2 linked regions of the Hydrogenophilus thermoluteolus genome follow. Each later gene encodes a partner of the first gene's protein in a complex. Links are inferred from orthologs where the notes say so. Each region holds a gene or a part of one and is shown in the gene's direction. Other genes may lie near its edges.

Evidence for each region.
Region 2: the proteins of dsbD (region 1) and HPTL_RS08200 are in contact, whole or in part, in a crystal structure (PDB 1JZD), measured with the Escherichia coli proteins. The link is inferred for Hydrogenophilus thermoluteolus from one-to-one orthologs.

What each region holds. Positions count from the first base shown.
Region 1 is NZ_AP018558.1:2,146,299-2,153,871, forward strand. What follows is about bases 2,453-5,421. They hold dsbD (protein-disulfide reductase DsbD), read left to right. Parts: upstream 2,453-2,909; coding sequence 2,910-4,934; downstream 4,935-5,421. Other genes in these bases: HPTL_RS10445 (DUF6969 family protein), read left to right, coding at 2,453-2,515; cutA (divalent-cation tolerance protein CutA), read left to right, coding at 2,533-2,889; modA (molybdate ABC transporter substrate-binding protein), read left to right, coding at 4,976-5,421. In the rest of the region: HPTL_RS10430 (YeeE/YedE thiosulfate transporter family protein), read left to right, coding at 1-372; HPTL_RS10435 (hypothetical protein), read left to right, coding at 439-822; HPTL_RS10440 (sulfurtransferase), read left to right, coding at 852-1,814; more of HPTL_RS10445, read left to right, coding at 1,760-2,452; more of modA, read left to right, coding at 5,422-5,788; modB (molybdate ABC transporter permease subunit), read left to right, coding at 5,817-6,491; HPTL_RS10470 (ABC transporter ATP-binding protein), read left to right, coding at 6,496-7,573. UniProt on the Escherichia coli protein: Required to facilitate the formation of correct disulfide bonds in some periplasmic proteins and for the assembly of the periplasmic c-type cytochromes.
Region 2 is NZ_AP018558.1:1,685,321-1,691,929, reverse strand. Bases 1,214-4,094 are described here. They hold HPTL_RS08200 (DsbC family protein), read left to right. Parts: upstream 1,214-2,234; coding sequence 2,235-2,954; downstream 2,955-4,094. Other genes in these bases: trpD (anthranilate phosphoribosyltransferase), read left to right, coding at 3,577-4,094; HPTL_RS08195 (anthranilate synthase component II), read left to right, coding at 2,968-3,555; HPTL_RS08205 (FAD-dependent monooxygenase), read left to right, coding at 1,214-2,194. Outside these bases: more of HPTL_RS08205, read left to right, coding at 1,004-1,213; more of trpD, read left to right, coding at 4,095-4,629; indole-3-glycerol phosphate synthase TrpC, read left to right, coding at 4,684-5,526; HPTL_RS08180 (hypothetical protein), read left to right, coding at 5,526-6,609. UniProt on the Escherichia coli protein: Acts as a disulfide isomerase, interacting with incorrectly folded proteins to correct non-native disulfide bonds.

The sequences.
Region 1 (7,573 bases):
ATCTACGTTCCGCCCGCCTACCTGGGCGGCGCCGCCATCGGTGGGCTTCTGATCGGCGCCGGATTCGCGGTAGGCGGCTACTGCCCCGGCACCGCCGCGAGCGCGTTCGGATCGGGTAGACTGGATGGCCTCGTCTTCATGATTGGCATGGTGGTGGGTGTCGGCCTCTTCGCCGCTGGCTACGATACTTTTGGGTCGTGGGTCACCCTTGGCGCGATTCAAACCAGCCGGTTACCCGAACTCCTTGGGATATCCGAGCCGGTGTTGCTCGCCCTCTTTGCGTTGCTGGCCGCGGTTATTTTCTGGCTTGGCTCCCGCGTGGAACGCAAGCTCGGTGGTGCGCTCACCGCAGAAGCGCTCGATGCGCGCTGACGGGGTGCGCACCTATCTGGACCCATCGTCACCCCCGCTTTCCCAGACACCTCAAAGGAGATGCCCATGAAATTGCCCAAGATCGTTCGCCGTGTGGCCCCCGCGGTTGCGGTAGCGCTCGCCACCGCGGTCACTCCGCCCGTGACCAGTGCGCAGGGCAATCCGTGCGCGCCCGCACGCCGGAGTATGAACCCGTGTGCGGCAGGAAACCCCTGCGCCCCCAGACGCCGTGCAGCCAATCCCTGTACTGCGGGGAATCCGTGTGCCCCTGTCCGCCGCGGCGGCAATCCGTGCGCCGCGGGGAATCCCTGCGCGCCGGTGCGGCGCGGCAGCAACCCCTGCGCCGCGGGGAATCCGTGTGCTCCCGTGCGACGCAGCAGCAACCCCTGCGCGGCCGGGAACCCCTGTGCGCCGAAACGCCGTGCTGCCAATCCGTGCGCAGCCAATTGATCAAGCATAACCGAATAGGAGGAGTCATCATGCGTGTTCGCTTCGTTTTGGCCGGTTTGCTCATCACCGGCACGGTTTCCGCTGCTGAACTCCCTGGCCCTGTCGTCACCGTCGACTGGCTTGCACAAAACCTCGATAGGGTGCAGGTCGTACAAGTCCATGCTCCGGACCTTTTCACCGCGCAACCGCAATACAAGAAAGACGAAAAAAGTGGCCAGACGAAATTGGTCGATGTCGGCGGTCACATTCCCGGCGCGCTGTTCGTCAATCCCAAAAAAATGCGCACTGAGCGCCAAATCGGCGACTTGAAGGTGAAGTATCTACTGCCACCGGCTGCAGAATTCACGCAATTCGTCCAGGCCAATGGGATCCAAGCCGGCAAACCGATCGTGCTCGTGCCAACGGGGACTTCGCCTGCCGAATTCAACGACGCTGCCCGCCTCTATTGGCAGTTCAAGTACTACGGCGAAAAGGATATCGCGATCCTCGACGGTGGCCTCGCGGCATGGATCCAGGCGGGGCAGAAAGTGGAATCGACCCCGGTGAAAGCACAACCGGGTAATTGGCAACCACAAGGAGAGAACCCGTCGATTCTGGCCACCAGCGAGGACGTTGCGGCGGGCAAAGCGCAATTGGTCGATGCACGCCCAATCAGCATGGCGTTCGGCTACACCAAACGCGACTACGTCTACGATTACGGCCACATCGCCGGCGCCAAGGTCTTCCCGCCGGAACTGCACACGATCCAAAAAGGGATCGCGCACCATCTCTTGAGCGCCGAAACCTACACGAAAGTCTTCCAAGCGATGGGCATCGACCCGAAAGCGCCGTCGATCACCTACTGCAACAGCGGCCACCTCTCGTCGGGTCCGTGGTTCATCCTGCACGAAGTGATGGGGAACCCGAACGTCGAACTCTATGATGGGTCGCTCCATCAATGGACGCTCGAGAAGCGCCCGCTCGTCTCGCTGATCCCGCACGGATCGCGGTAAGCGCTCCGGAAACGTGGTCCGCGCGGGCGCAAAGACGCGCGCGGACCGCGGTCAAAGACTGGGCGCTGGCAGAAGGGGCGTTACGCGCCGCCGGCAGTGACGTGGTGCGCGAAATGCTCCGTACTGCAGCGCGTTTTGTCACCTTGGACCACTACCCCGAAGGGGACGTTCTCGATGCCCACACTGGGGCCCAGTATTACTACCACGCCCATCGCAGCGGCGAGCACGGTCACTTCCATTGCTTTGCCCGCCCACCGCTCCTTTCGCCCGAAGCCGCCTGGCAATCGCGTGAGGGTAAGCGCTTTGGCCCCCAGGGAGATGAGGCGATCGCACACCTCGTTGCGATCGGGATGGACGCGTGGGGACGGCCGATCTCACTGTTTCTCACCAACCGCTGGGTGACCGACGAAACGTGGGTTCCAGCGCACCGCTTGCTCCCATTGGTAAACCGATTCGCCGTGACCCACGCGTACCCCAACTGGGCAGCGAACATTTGGCTCACGACGTTCATTCGAGCGGTCCAACCCTGGATCGTCGCGCTGCTGCGGGCCCGTGACGCGCGCATCGCGGCGCACCTTGCCGCCCAACCCGAATTGCTCGAAGACCGTTCGGTCGAAGTGATCGTGCAGATGGAGCTTACCACCGCGTGGCCCGCGCTGGCAGCGTGGGCCGGGTTAGAATTGCCACCGATCCCAGAATAGACGAGGAGACCGGTTCGATGCGTGAAGCCGCTGACGCACCCCAACCGACTGCGACCGACGCGCGCGTGGTCTTGGTCACCGCACCCGATGAAGCCACGGCGCTTACCCTGGCACGCACGCTCGTCGATGAGTCGCTGGCTGCGTGTTGCAGCCTCATCCCCGGCATCCGTTCGGTCTACCGCTGGCAAGGAGAGCGCTGCGAAGAGGCGGAGTGGCTCCTGGTGATCAAAACCACCGCACCGGCGCTTGCGCGCTTGACGCAGCGGGTGATCGAACTGCACTCGTACGAGGTGCCCGAGGTGGTCGCGTTGCCGATCGTTGGCGGCGCGGAACCTTACCTGGAATGGGTCGCTCAAAGCGTCATCGCCTCTTGAGCGTACCGCGGGAGCCCCTCTTGCCACACGCTGCATGTTCGTTCTTTTTGCGGTTGATCGTCGTAGCACGCGCTTTGCCGCGTAGGCTCGCGCGCGGCGTACTGGCAGCGCTGCTATTCGGCGCTCTGTCGTTCGCGTCCGCCGCCGACCCAGTTCCGCCCGAAGAGGCTTACCCCGCCGAGGCGTACCGCCTCGACGCGCAGACGATTGCGGTCGAATTCACGATTCGGCGCGACTACTACCTCTACCGCGACAAAATTCGCGTCGAACCGCTCACGCCGGGGCTGCAACTGGGAACGCCGACCATTCCCCCCGGTAAACGGAAAAAAGACGACTTTTTCGGGGAAACGGAGGTCTTCTACGATACCCTCAAGGTCACGGTACCGGTCGAATCGGCTCCGGCGACAGAAGCACCGTGGCGCATACGGGTGATCAGTCAAGGGTGCTGGAATGGCGGGGTCTGTTACCCGCCGCTCGAACAGACGCTGACGGTCGCCGACGCGCCACCGCAACGCTCATGGCTGGGGAAACTCGTCGGCAGTGTGACCGCGCCGGATGCCGATGCACCACGCAGCAGCGATTCGAATCCCCCGAGTAGCACCGCTGCGCCGAGCGGTACGGCACCATCCATGGCTCGTGCCAGCGTGCCAACTGGTTCCGCGACCGCAGCAACCGCGCCGGCACCCTCTTCGACCAGCGAACCGCCGCTCGCACGCGCTGCCGCACCCTTGACGGACGAAGCCGGGTCGCTTGCGGCGTTCATCGCCCAGCAAAACCGTGCGGCAGTCCTTGCCGCATTCTTCGGTTTTGGGTTGCTCCTTGCGTTCACGCCGTGCGTCTTTCCGATGATCCCGATCCTCTCCGGAATCATCGTCGGTCAAGGGGAAGCGATTTCGCGCGTACGGGCGCTCGGGCTCACGCTCACCTATGTCCTGGCGATGGCGATCACCTACGCCCTTGCCGGGGTTGCGGCGGGCCTTTCGGGGACGATGTTGCAAGCGGCGTTGCAACATCCGGCGGTACTGGTCACGTTTGCGCTCCTATTCGTGGCGCTTGCGCTGTCGCTCTTTGGCTTCTATGAGCTGCAACTGCCCCCGAGCTGGCAAACCCGACTCAACCAACTGGCTGGCAGCCAACAAGGGGGGCAGCTGATCGGCGTTGCGGTAATGGGCGTCCTTTCGGCGCTGATCGTCGGTCCGTGCGTGGCACCGCCACTCGTCGGGGCACTGCTCTACGTTTCCCAGACCGGTGACGCCGTGTTCGGGGGCGTCGCGCTCTTTGCGCTCGGGCTGGGGATGGGGGCACCGCTCATCGCGGTAGGTGTCGGTGCGCGCGCGCTGCTTCCGAAGAGCGGCCCGTGGATGAACGGCGTCAAAGCGGCAATGGGCGTGGTGATGCTCGCGCTCGCGTGGTGGCTCGTTCGCCCCGTGGTCGCCGATCTTTGGTGGCTCGTCGGTTGGGCGGTGCTCGCGGTGGGCACGGCAGTAGCGCTGGGGGCTCTTGAACCGCTTCCCATCGGTGCGCGCTGGCCGAAACGGATGGGGAAAGCGCTCGGGCTCCTGCTTCTTGCGTACGGCGTCGCGGCGTTTTGGGGGGCGCTCGCGGGCAATCGCGACCCGTTGCAACCGCTCGCAGGCTTTGCTGGCGGCAATGGGGGAATACCGACCGCGAACCGCGAAGCGCTCACATTCCAGCCCATCCGCTCCGTCAAGGAACTGGAAGCGCGCGTTGCCAACAGCACGCGTCCGGTGCTGGTCGATGTGCGTGCCGACTGGTGCATCTCCTGCATCGAGCTCGAGCGCTACACCTTTACCGATCCTCAGGTGGTCGCGCTTCTGCGCAACGTCACACTGCTCAAAATGGACGTCACCGAAAACAGCGAGCGCGACAAGGCGTTCCTACGCCACTTCCAGATCTTCGGTCCACCGGCGTTGCTCTTTTTCGCGCCAGGAAACCCTGAAGAGCTGCGCCAATACCGGGTTACGGGCTTCGTCGATGGGCCGACGTTCGCGACGCACCTCCGTCGGTGGCTCGGCCAGACCTGAAGAGCGAGACGGCTCGACCAGACCCGAGGAGCGATCACCCGTTGAACCGCCGAGATTTCCTGCGCCGTTTCCCCGCGATGGTGTCCGCTGTTGCGTCGGCGGCGGTTGCACCGGCAGTGCTGTTACGCGCCGCAACCGCAGGCGCGGCGAACCGCGCGGCGGTGGTTGCCGCGGCGTCCGACCTCAAATATGCGTTGGATGCGGTTGCCGAACGGTACGCCGCGCAAGGGAATCCGAAGCCGAAGCTGATCTTTGGTTCCTCCGGCAATTTCACGCGCCAAATTCAACAGGGCGCGCCGTTCGACCTTTTTCTCTCTGCGGACGAATCCTACATCGCCCAACTGGTCGCTTCCGGACTGACCCGAGACGCGGGCGTCGTCTATGCGGTGGGGCGGATCGGGATTGCGGTGCCGCCAGGATCCCCCGTCCAAGCCGACCGCGATCTGGCCGGTCTTCGCCGTGCGTTGGCCGCGGGCAAGGTCAAGCGCTTTGCGATCGCCAACCCGGAACACGCTCCCTACGGCAAGCGGGCGCAAGAGGCGTTGCAGTACGCGGGCCTTTGGGAGGCGATTCAGCCCTATCTGGTGCTTGGCGAAAACATCGCGCAAGCGATGCAGTTTGCCCTCTCAGGGGGCGCGCAAGGGGGGATCATCGCGCTTTCGCTGGCGAAAGCGCCGCCGGTGGCTCCCCGCTTGGGGGGCTTTGCCCTCATTCCCGAAGCGTGGCACACCCCGCTTGTGCAACGCATGGCGCTGCTGCGCGCAGCCCATCCCGAAGCAGAACGCTTCTACGCCTACTTGCAAGGCAACGACGCCCGCGCGATCCTGGCGCAATACGGTTTCGTGCTACCCTAACCCCTTCGCTTTCGGGGTTGCACCACGCATGGAGTGGGACGCATTCTGGCTGTCGTGCCAATTGGCTGCCGCGACGTTGGTGCTGCTCATGCCGTTCGGCGTCTGGGCAGGGCGCGCTTTGGCCTACCACACCTTTCGCGGTAAAGCGCTGATCGAAGGTCTGGTGCTTCTACCGCTCGTGCTGCCACCCACGGTGCTCGGCTTCTATCTGCTCGTCGTGCTCGGCGGCGCGTCACCGTTGGGCGAGTGGCTGCACGAGACATTCGGTGTCACGCTGGTGTTCAACTTCACTGGCCTCATCCTGGCATCGCTCCTCTTCAACCTGCCGTTCGTGATCCCGCCGGCGCAGCGGGCGTTCGAAGCGATCGATCCGCGGTTGCGCGAAGCGGCGCGCGTGATGGGGTTACCCCGCTACCGCATCTTTTGGCAGGTGGAGCTGCCGCTCACCTGGCGCGCGCTCGTTGCTGCGGCAGTGCTCACGTTTGTCCATACTTTGGGCGAATTCGGGGTCGTCTTGATGGTAGGGGGTAACATTCCCGGCGAAACGCGGACGATCGCGATCGCAATCTACGACCGCGTCCAAGCCTTCGATCTCGCCGCGGCGAACCAGATGGCGCTGGTTCTGCTCCTTCTGTCGCTTGCCGCGGTGGTCACCACCTTTGCCCTCTCTGCACGCGCAGCGGTTCCGCGTCGTTCGGAATGACGCGATGGACGGGACCGAAACGCAGACGCTCACGGTTGCGGTCGATCAACGCGAACCGATCCCGCTGACGGGCCGCTTGACCGTGCCCGCAGGGAAACTGGTGGCGCTGGTCGGTCCTTCGGGCGCCGGCAAGAGTTCGCTGCTGCGGATCGTCGCGGGGCTTCTGCGTCCGCAGCACGGCGTCGTCAAACTGGGCGCCAGTTGTTGGCTCGATACCGAACGCCGCGTCTGGCTTCCTCCGGAAGCGCGGCACGTGGGGATGCTCTTTCAGCACTATGCGCTGATGCCCCACTGTAGCGCGGAGGTGAACGTCGCCATGGCGCTGTGGCGACTGCCGCGGCGGGATCGCCAGCGCCTTGCGCGTGCATGGCTCGAACGGGTGGGTCTTCCCGAATCCCACTGGCATCGCCTGCCGAACGCGCTCTCCGGAGGGGAACAGCAGCGCGTCGCATTGGCACGCGCGCTGGCTGCACACCCCAAGGTCTTGCTCCTGGACGAACCCTTCTCCGCGGTCGATGCGTTGCGGCGCAGCGAGCTTTACGCGTTGCTCGCCACCTTGCGGCAGGAATTGACGATGCCGATCGTGATGGTCACCCACGACCTCATGGAAGCGCGGCTCCTTGCCGACGAAATCGCGGTGATCGACCGTGGGGAGCTGTTGCAACAGGGCCCAACCGAACACCTCTACCGCAGCCCGCGCAACGCCCGCGTCGCAGCGATTCTCGGGATCCGGAACCGTTTCGTCGGCCGCTGGCTCGGCCCCGATCCGCTGCGCCCGGGCTGGGGACGGCTCGAATGGCGTGCCCACACCGAAAGGGACGACGCGCCCGTAATCGCTGTCCTGCCTGCACGCGACAAAGGGCGGATCCCGCTTGGCCAAGCGGTTCATTGGGTCGTGCAAAACGACGCGCTGACGCTACGCACGTGCGACGCGCCGCCATGCCCGGGTAACCCGGTGCGCCTCGCGGTGACGGTCACTTCGGTGCGCAGCTCCGGCGACTTTTCCCTCGTCGAGGTGGCGCTCACCGCTTCGCCGCAACTCTGCTGGCAGATCACCCTCACCGGCCGGGAACGGCACCGTT
Region 2 (6,609 bases), 460 kb from region 1 along the record:
TGCTTGACTGCAAGGCCCACAAGCCAAGCAGGTGCGAAAGCAGGTCCTAGTGATCCGGTGGTCCCGCATGGAAGGGCCATCGCTCAACGGATAAAAGGTACTCTGGGGATAACAGGCTGATACCGCCCAAGAGTTCACATCGACGGCGGTGTTTGGCACCTCGATGTCGGCTCATCTCATCCTGGGGCTGTAGTCGGTCCCAAGGGTATGGCTGTTCGCCATTTAAAGAGGTACGTGAGCTGGGTTTAAAACGTCGTGAGACAGTTTGGTCCCTATCTGCCGTGGGCGTAGGAAGTTTGAGGGGAGCTGCTCCTAGTACGAGAGGACCGGAGTGGACGCACCTCTGGTGTACCGGTTGTCACGCCAGTGGCACCGCCGGGTAGCTAAGTGCGGAAGAGATAAGCGCTGAAAGCATCTAAGCGCGAAACTCGCCCCAAGATAAGACTTCCCGATCAGGGCCGTGGAAGACCACCACGTTGATAGGCGGCATGTGTAAGCGCTGCAAGGCGTTGAGCTGAGCCGTACTAATTGCCCGACCGGCTTGATCCTATGGCCGTAACGCCACATAAACCCACACACACATCACCCAAAACGCACCCCCTACCTAAAACCCACACGCCGTTCCAAAGCGTCACACCAGCTTCGAGTCTGACGACCATAGCGCCTTGGCACCACGCCTTCCCATCCCGAACAGGACCGTGAAACAAGGCAGCGCCGATGATACTGAGGAACACTCCTCGGGAAAGTAGGTCATCGTCAGACTCAACCCAACAACCCAAACCAGTCAAACCCAAACACCAAACGCCCATCCCAAAAGATGGGCGTTTGACGTTTACGCTTCGTGGGCCGGAAAGCCTTCACGTATAATTCATCGCGGTTTTCTTTTTGTTGTGAGGGGCTCGCCAGCTAAGCGCTACCGCACCCTATTAGGGTCGGTGGCGTTTCTTTTTTCCTCTCCGCTTTCGTGCGAAAATCCTTGCATTGGAGCGCGAAGCAGAGAGTCATGGGCTCTTTACGGTTCGATTACGACATCATCGTTCATGGTGGGGGTTTGGCCGGTTCATCACTGGCGTTGGCGCTGGGGCGCGCGGGCTGGCGCGTCTTGTCGATCGAACCCAACCCGCCAACGCCGGAACCGATTCAAGATCCCGACCAGTGGCAAACGCGTATTTACGCGTTTGCGCCTCGTCCTTGGGGTTGGTTGGCCGGGCTACAGGTTTTTGTTCCCGAGCAAAGGTTCCAGCCCGTGACCCGCATGGTGGTGAAGGGCGACGCAGCGGGGCGAATCGTCTTTGCTGCAGACGAGGTCCCGCTTCCCTATCTGGCGGTTATCGCCGAAGCAGAAACGGTGCGCACCGCACTTTGGACGGCGCTCTATGCGTGCGCGACGGTCGATTGCGTGACCGAAGCAGCGGCCTCATTGCGCGCTTGTGCCGTGGATTGGGAGGGGGTGACCGTCGAAGCGCACGATGGCCGGAATTGGCGGGCGCGTTTGCTGGTTGGTGCCGAAGGTCGGCGCTCGTGGGTGCGGCACGTAGCAGGCATTCGCGCCGAGATCCATCCCTATCACCATCACGCGGTGGTGGCCAATTTCGAAACCGAAAAGGGGCACGACCAAACGGCGTTTCAGTGGTTCCGCGAGGATGGGGTTTTGGCTTATCTGCCACTGCCCGGGAATCGGGTTTCGATCGTTTGGTCTACGTCCCCATCGCATGCCGAGGCACTGCTGGCGATGGATGCCGCCACGTTGGCATCGACGGTTGCCGAAGCAGGGGAACGGGTGTTGGGGCGGCTCTCTTTGCGCACGCCGCCCCAAGCGTTTCCGCTATCCTTGTTACGGTGTGAGCGCGTCGTGGGGAAACGCACCGTGGTGATCGGCGACGCCGCGCATGGCATTCATCCGCTTTCCGGGCACGGGATCAATCTGGGGTTCAACGACGCGGCCGAACTGGCGGCCTTGTTGGGGTCGGCCGAAAGTGGGAAAGATCCCGGGGATCCGGTATTATTGGCGCGGTATGAGCGGCGGCGTTTCGAAGAGCCGTTTTTGCTTCAGACGGTGACGGACGCGTTGGCGAAAGGGTTCGCTTGGGATAACCCGTTGCTGCGTTGGACGCGCAATTGCGGTATGTCGTTGGTAGATCATCTGCCGTTCGTGAAAAGGCGGTTGGTCCGGTACGCGACGCTGGCGCAGTAAAGACGAAAGGGTGTTGAGAATGACGAGAAGCCGTGGTGTGATGAAAAGGGTACTGTTCTTGGGTTTGCTCTGCCTTGGGTTTCACGCGATGGCGTTCGCCGAAACAGCCGAGGAAGCGAACGTACAGCAATCGATCAATGCCCTGTTGGGCGGGGATGCGGTGCGCTCGGTCCGCGCTGCCCCCATGCCCGGGCTTTACGAGGTAGTGCTGAAGAGCGGCGAACTGGTGTACACCAACACTGAGGTGAGCCACATTGTCGTGGGTTCGATCATCGACGCCAAAACCCGGGTGAATCTCACCGAAAAGCGGCTAGACGAATTGTCCCGTATCGATTTTTCCGCGTTGCCGCTCAAAGACGCGATCGTGATCAAAAAAGGCGACGGGTCGCGCGTCTTTGCTTCGTTCGAAGACCCCAACTGCGGCTTTTGTAAGCGCCTTGCGAAAGCGCTGCAACAGGTGGACAATACGACGCAGTACCTGTTTCTCTACCCCATTCTGGGACCTGATTCAGAGGAAAAAGCCAAGCGCATCCTCTGTTCCGACGATCCGGCCAAAACGTGGCAAAGCTGGATGGTCGAAGGAAAAACGCCGCCTGCGGCACCAGCGTCGTGCGATACGAGTGCAATCGAGCGCAACGTCGCGCTGGGGAAACAGTTGGGAATTGGCGGCACGCCTACGCTCTTTTTGCGCGATGGCTCCCGCATTGGGGGGTTTTTGCCTGCCGAGAAATTGGAAGAGCGGTTGCGCGCCGTTCGATGAGCGAGGGCTTTGCATGCTCTTGATGATCGACAATTACGACAGTTTCACCTGGAACCTCGTCCAATATTTCGGCGAGTTGGGGGTTTTCGTCAAAGTGGTGCGCAACGACGAAATCACCGTTTCCGAGATCGCAGCGTTGCAGCCCACTTATCTGGTGATTTCGCCGGGGCCGTGTTCGCCTGCGCAAGCGGGGGTGAGTGTTGCGGCGATTCGCGCGTTTGCGGGCAAAATTCCGATCCTGGGGGTTTGTTTGGGACACCAAGCCATTGCCGAAGCGTTCGGTGGCCGCGTGGTGCATGCGAAACGCATCATGCATGGGAAGACTGCGCCGGTCTATCACGAAGGGGCCGGCGTTTTTGCGGGGTTACCCAACCCGGTGGTATGTACCCGCTACCACTCGTTGGCGGTATCGCGCGAAGACTTGCCCTCTGAACTCGAGGTGACGGCGTGGACCGAGGATGGTGAGATCATGGGGTTGCGCCATCGCACGCTGGCGGTGGAAGGGGTGCAGTTCCATCCGGAATCGATTTTGACGCAGCACGGCCATGCGATGCTCAAGAATTTTTTGGTTCAGCACGCGCCGCGTGCCGATGTGGCGTGACCTAGGAGGGGAGGGAAAGCGATGATCACTGCCCAGCAGGCACTGCAACGTTTGATCGAACACCGTGAAATTTTTCACGACGAGATGCTCTCGCTCATGCGTCAGATCATGGCCGGAGAGGTTTCGCCGGTGATGACTGCGGCGATTCTGACTGGTCTGCGGGTGAAGAAAGAGACGATCGGCGAAATTGCGGCGGCAGCGCAAGTGATGCGCGAACTGGCGACACGCGTAGTGGTGCCGGGACCGCACGACCATCTGCTCGACGTCGTGGGAACGGGGGGCGATGGCGCGCATACGTTCAACATCTCCACGACCACAGCGTTCGTTGCGGCTGCGGGTGGGGCGAAAGTGGCGAAGCACGGTAACCGCTCCGTTTCGTCGAAATCGGGCAGTGCCGACGTGCTCGAAGCGCTCGGCGCACGCGTTGATCTCTCCCCCGAAGCCGTGGCCCAATGTATTGCGGAAGCCGGCGTCGGCTTTATGTTCGCGCCGCTGCACCATTTGGCGATGAAGAATGTGATGCCGGTTCGGAAAGAGATGGGGGTGCGCACGATTTTCAATATCCTCGGCCCCCTCACCAACCCAGCCGGGGCGCCCAATAGCCTCTTGGGGGTATTCCATCCCGATCTGGTCGGGATTTGTGTGCGGGTGATGGAGCGGCTGGGAGCACGCCACGTCTTGGTCGTCTATGGCCTCGATGGACTCGACGAGGTGACGCTGGGTGCGGAAACCTTGGTGGGCGAACTCAAGGATGGCAAGATTCGGGAGTATCGCATCCACCCCGAAGATTTTGGCCTGGCGATGGCGTCGAGCCGCCATTTCCAAGTGGACGACGCGACGACGTCAGCGGCGATCGTACGTCAGGTGTTGGCGGACGAACCGGGGCCGGCGCGTGATATCGTCGTCTTGAACGCGGGGGTTGCCCTCTATGCGGCGAATCGTGTCGAATCGATTGCGCATGGGGTCGAATTGGCACGTGAGCTGATTGCCAATGGTGCCGCGCGTGCCAGGTTGGAGGCGTTCGTCCAGGCGACGAACCGCTTGGCGGATGCCGCAGAAAAAGGGCAACCGTGAACGAATCGGTCAAAGCGACCGCGGTCACGACGCTGTGAGCAAGGGGGAACGCGAGTGGGGGCATCTATTCCCGATATTCTGGCGGCAATCCTGACAACCAAAAAAGAAGAGGTGGCGGCGGGGCGTGCGCGGCAACCCGATGCGGTGGTGCGTGCCGCCGCGGAAAAGCGATTGCATTCCGACCCACCGCGCGGCTTTGCTCAGGCGTTGCAGCGTAAGCGCGCGGAACAGGTGCCGGGGGTCATTGCCGAAGTGAAGCGCGCGAGCCCTTCGAAAGGGGTTTTGCGCGACCCGTTCGATCCGGTAGCGATCGCGAAAAGTTACGAAGCGGGGGGCGCTGCGTGTCTTTCGGTTTTGACCGACGTGCACTATTTTCAAGGCAGCAACGCCTTTTTGCAGGCAGCTCGTGGGGCCGTTTCGCTTCCTGTATTGCGCAAAGATTTCCTGATCGACCCGTGGCAGGTTTGGGAAGCGGCTGCGATCGGTGCCGACGCGATTTTGTTGATCGTCGCGGCGCTTGACGATGCGCGTCTGCGGGACTTGACCGCGCTGGCAACGGAATTGGGACTCGACGTCCTGGTCGAAGTCCACGACGCAGAGGAGTTCGAACGGGCGCTGATGTTGCCTACACCGCTCATCGGGGTCAACAACCGCAACCTGCGAACCTTTGCCGTTTCGCTCGAAACGACCTTGTCCTTGTTGCCGCACTACCCAGACGATCGCTTGCCGATTGCCGAATCGGGGATCTTGACGCGCGCCGATGTCGAACGGTTGTGGCAGGCTGGTGTTCCCGCTTTTCTGGTCGGCGAAGCGTTCATGCGGGCGCCCGAACCCGGAGCGGCACTGACCGCGCTCTTCGCGTCGGTGGGATTGTCGCCCCAGCAATCGGAGGCGTGATGACGGCGGAGGCAGCCACTGCCGCGGTGTCCGTTTCCCCGCAGTGGCTCGCCTTGCGTCTGGGCGAGCATTTTCCCGAATTGCCACCGGAAACCGTTCGCTGGGACAGTGCGACCGCAGCGCGTATCTTGGCGCTGTGGCACGCGCGGTATGCGAACCAGGAGGATTCGGCGGCGACGGTGGCCGGTGCTTGGGTGGTCGCTGTTGCCTGGGCCGTGGGGTATCCGTTGGAGACGTCGTTTTGGACGCTCTGGTTGCCTAAGGTCATTGCTGAGGGGCAGCAGCACGACGGCGTGGTCACCGGGGAAGTCGCAGCTGCGCTCGCGTTATACCTTGCCGGTGACGGGGCTTGGCCACTGGATGCCCGCGTGGAATGTCTGATGGCGGTGTTGGCGCTGCACGGTGTGACCGCCCGACTGCTCCCCGCCGCACCGGATACGGCGCAGGCCGATGGTGGAGAGCCCGCGCAACTTCCCTTTTGGGGCATTGCGACGGAGCCGACGGTGCAGTTGGTTCGCCGGGGAACGGTGTCAAGAGCGTGCCAGACGCTCTTCTGGCTCGATTTCTCTGCGCTGGAGCGCCAAATCGATCGGTTGGTCAAACGTTGGTTACAAGCACCCCACCAAACGCAATCGCAGCAGCTCATTTGGCTCCTGCTTGCATTCGCAGAGCGGCTGGGGCTGGCGGGGCGACGCGTCCGCCGGCAACCCTGCCATTGCGACGCCAAAGTGGTGGTCGGGTGGGAGGCCATCGCGGCGTTGGCAAGCGGTGCGCCTGTGGCCTGGCAAGGGGCCGAGATCGTCGAGCTTTCCGATTTGGTTTTGGGCGCACGGCTTCGCTTCACGGCATCGGTTTCGGTGCGGGACGGTGAAATCGTCGCGGTGCGATTTACTGCAGAGCACGTGAGCGTCTCCATTGCGACCCAGTGGTGGTTGGGGGTGGTCCGCTGGCAACGAACCGCAGCAACGGCACGGATCGTTGGCCTTCAGATCCTGGCGCCGATCGAGGCGGCGACCGCGATCCTATCCCTTGCGCCCGAAGCGAAGCGGGGGACGCGACAGCTCGGGATCGTGTTGAAGCGCT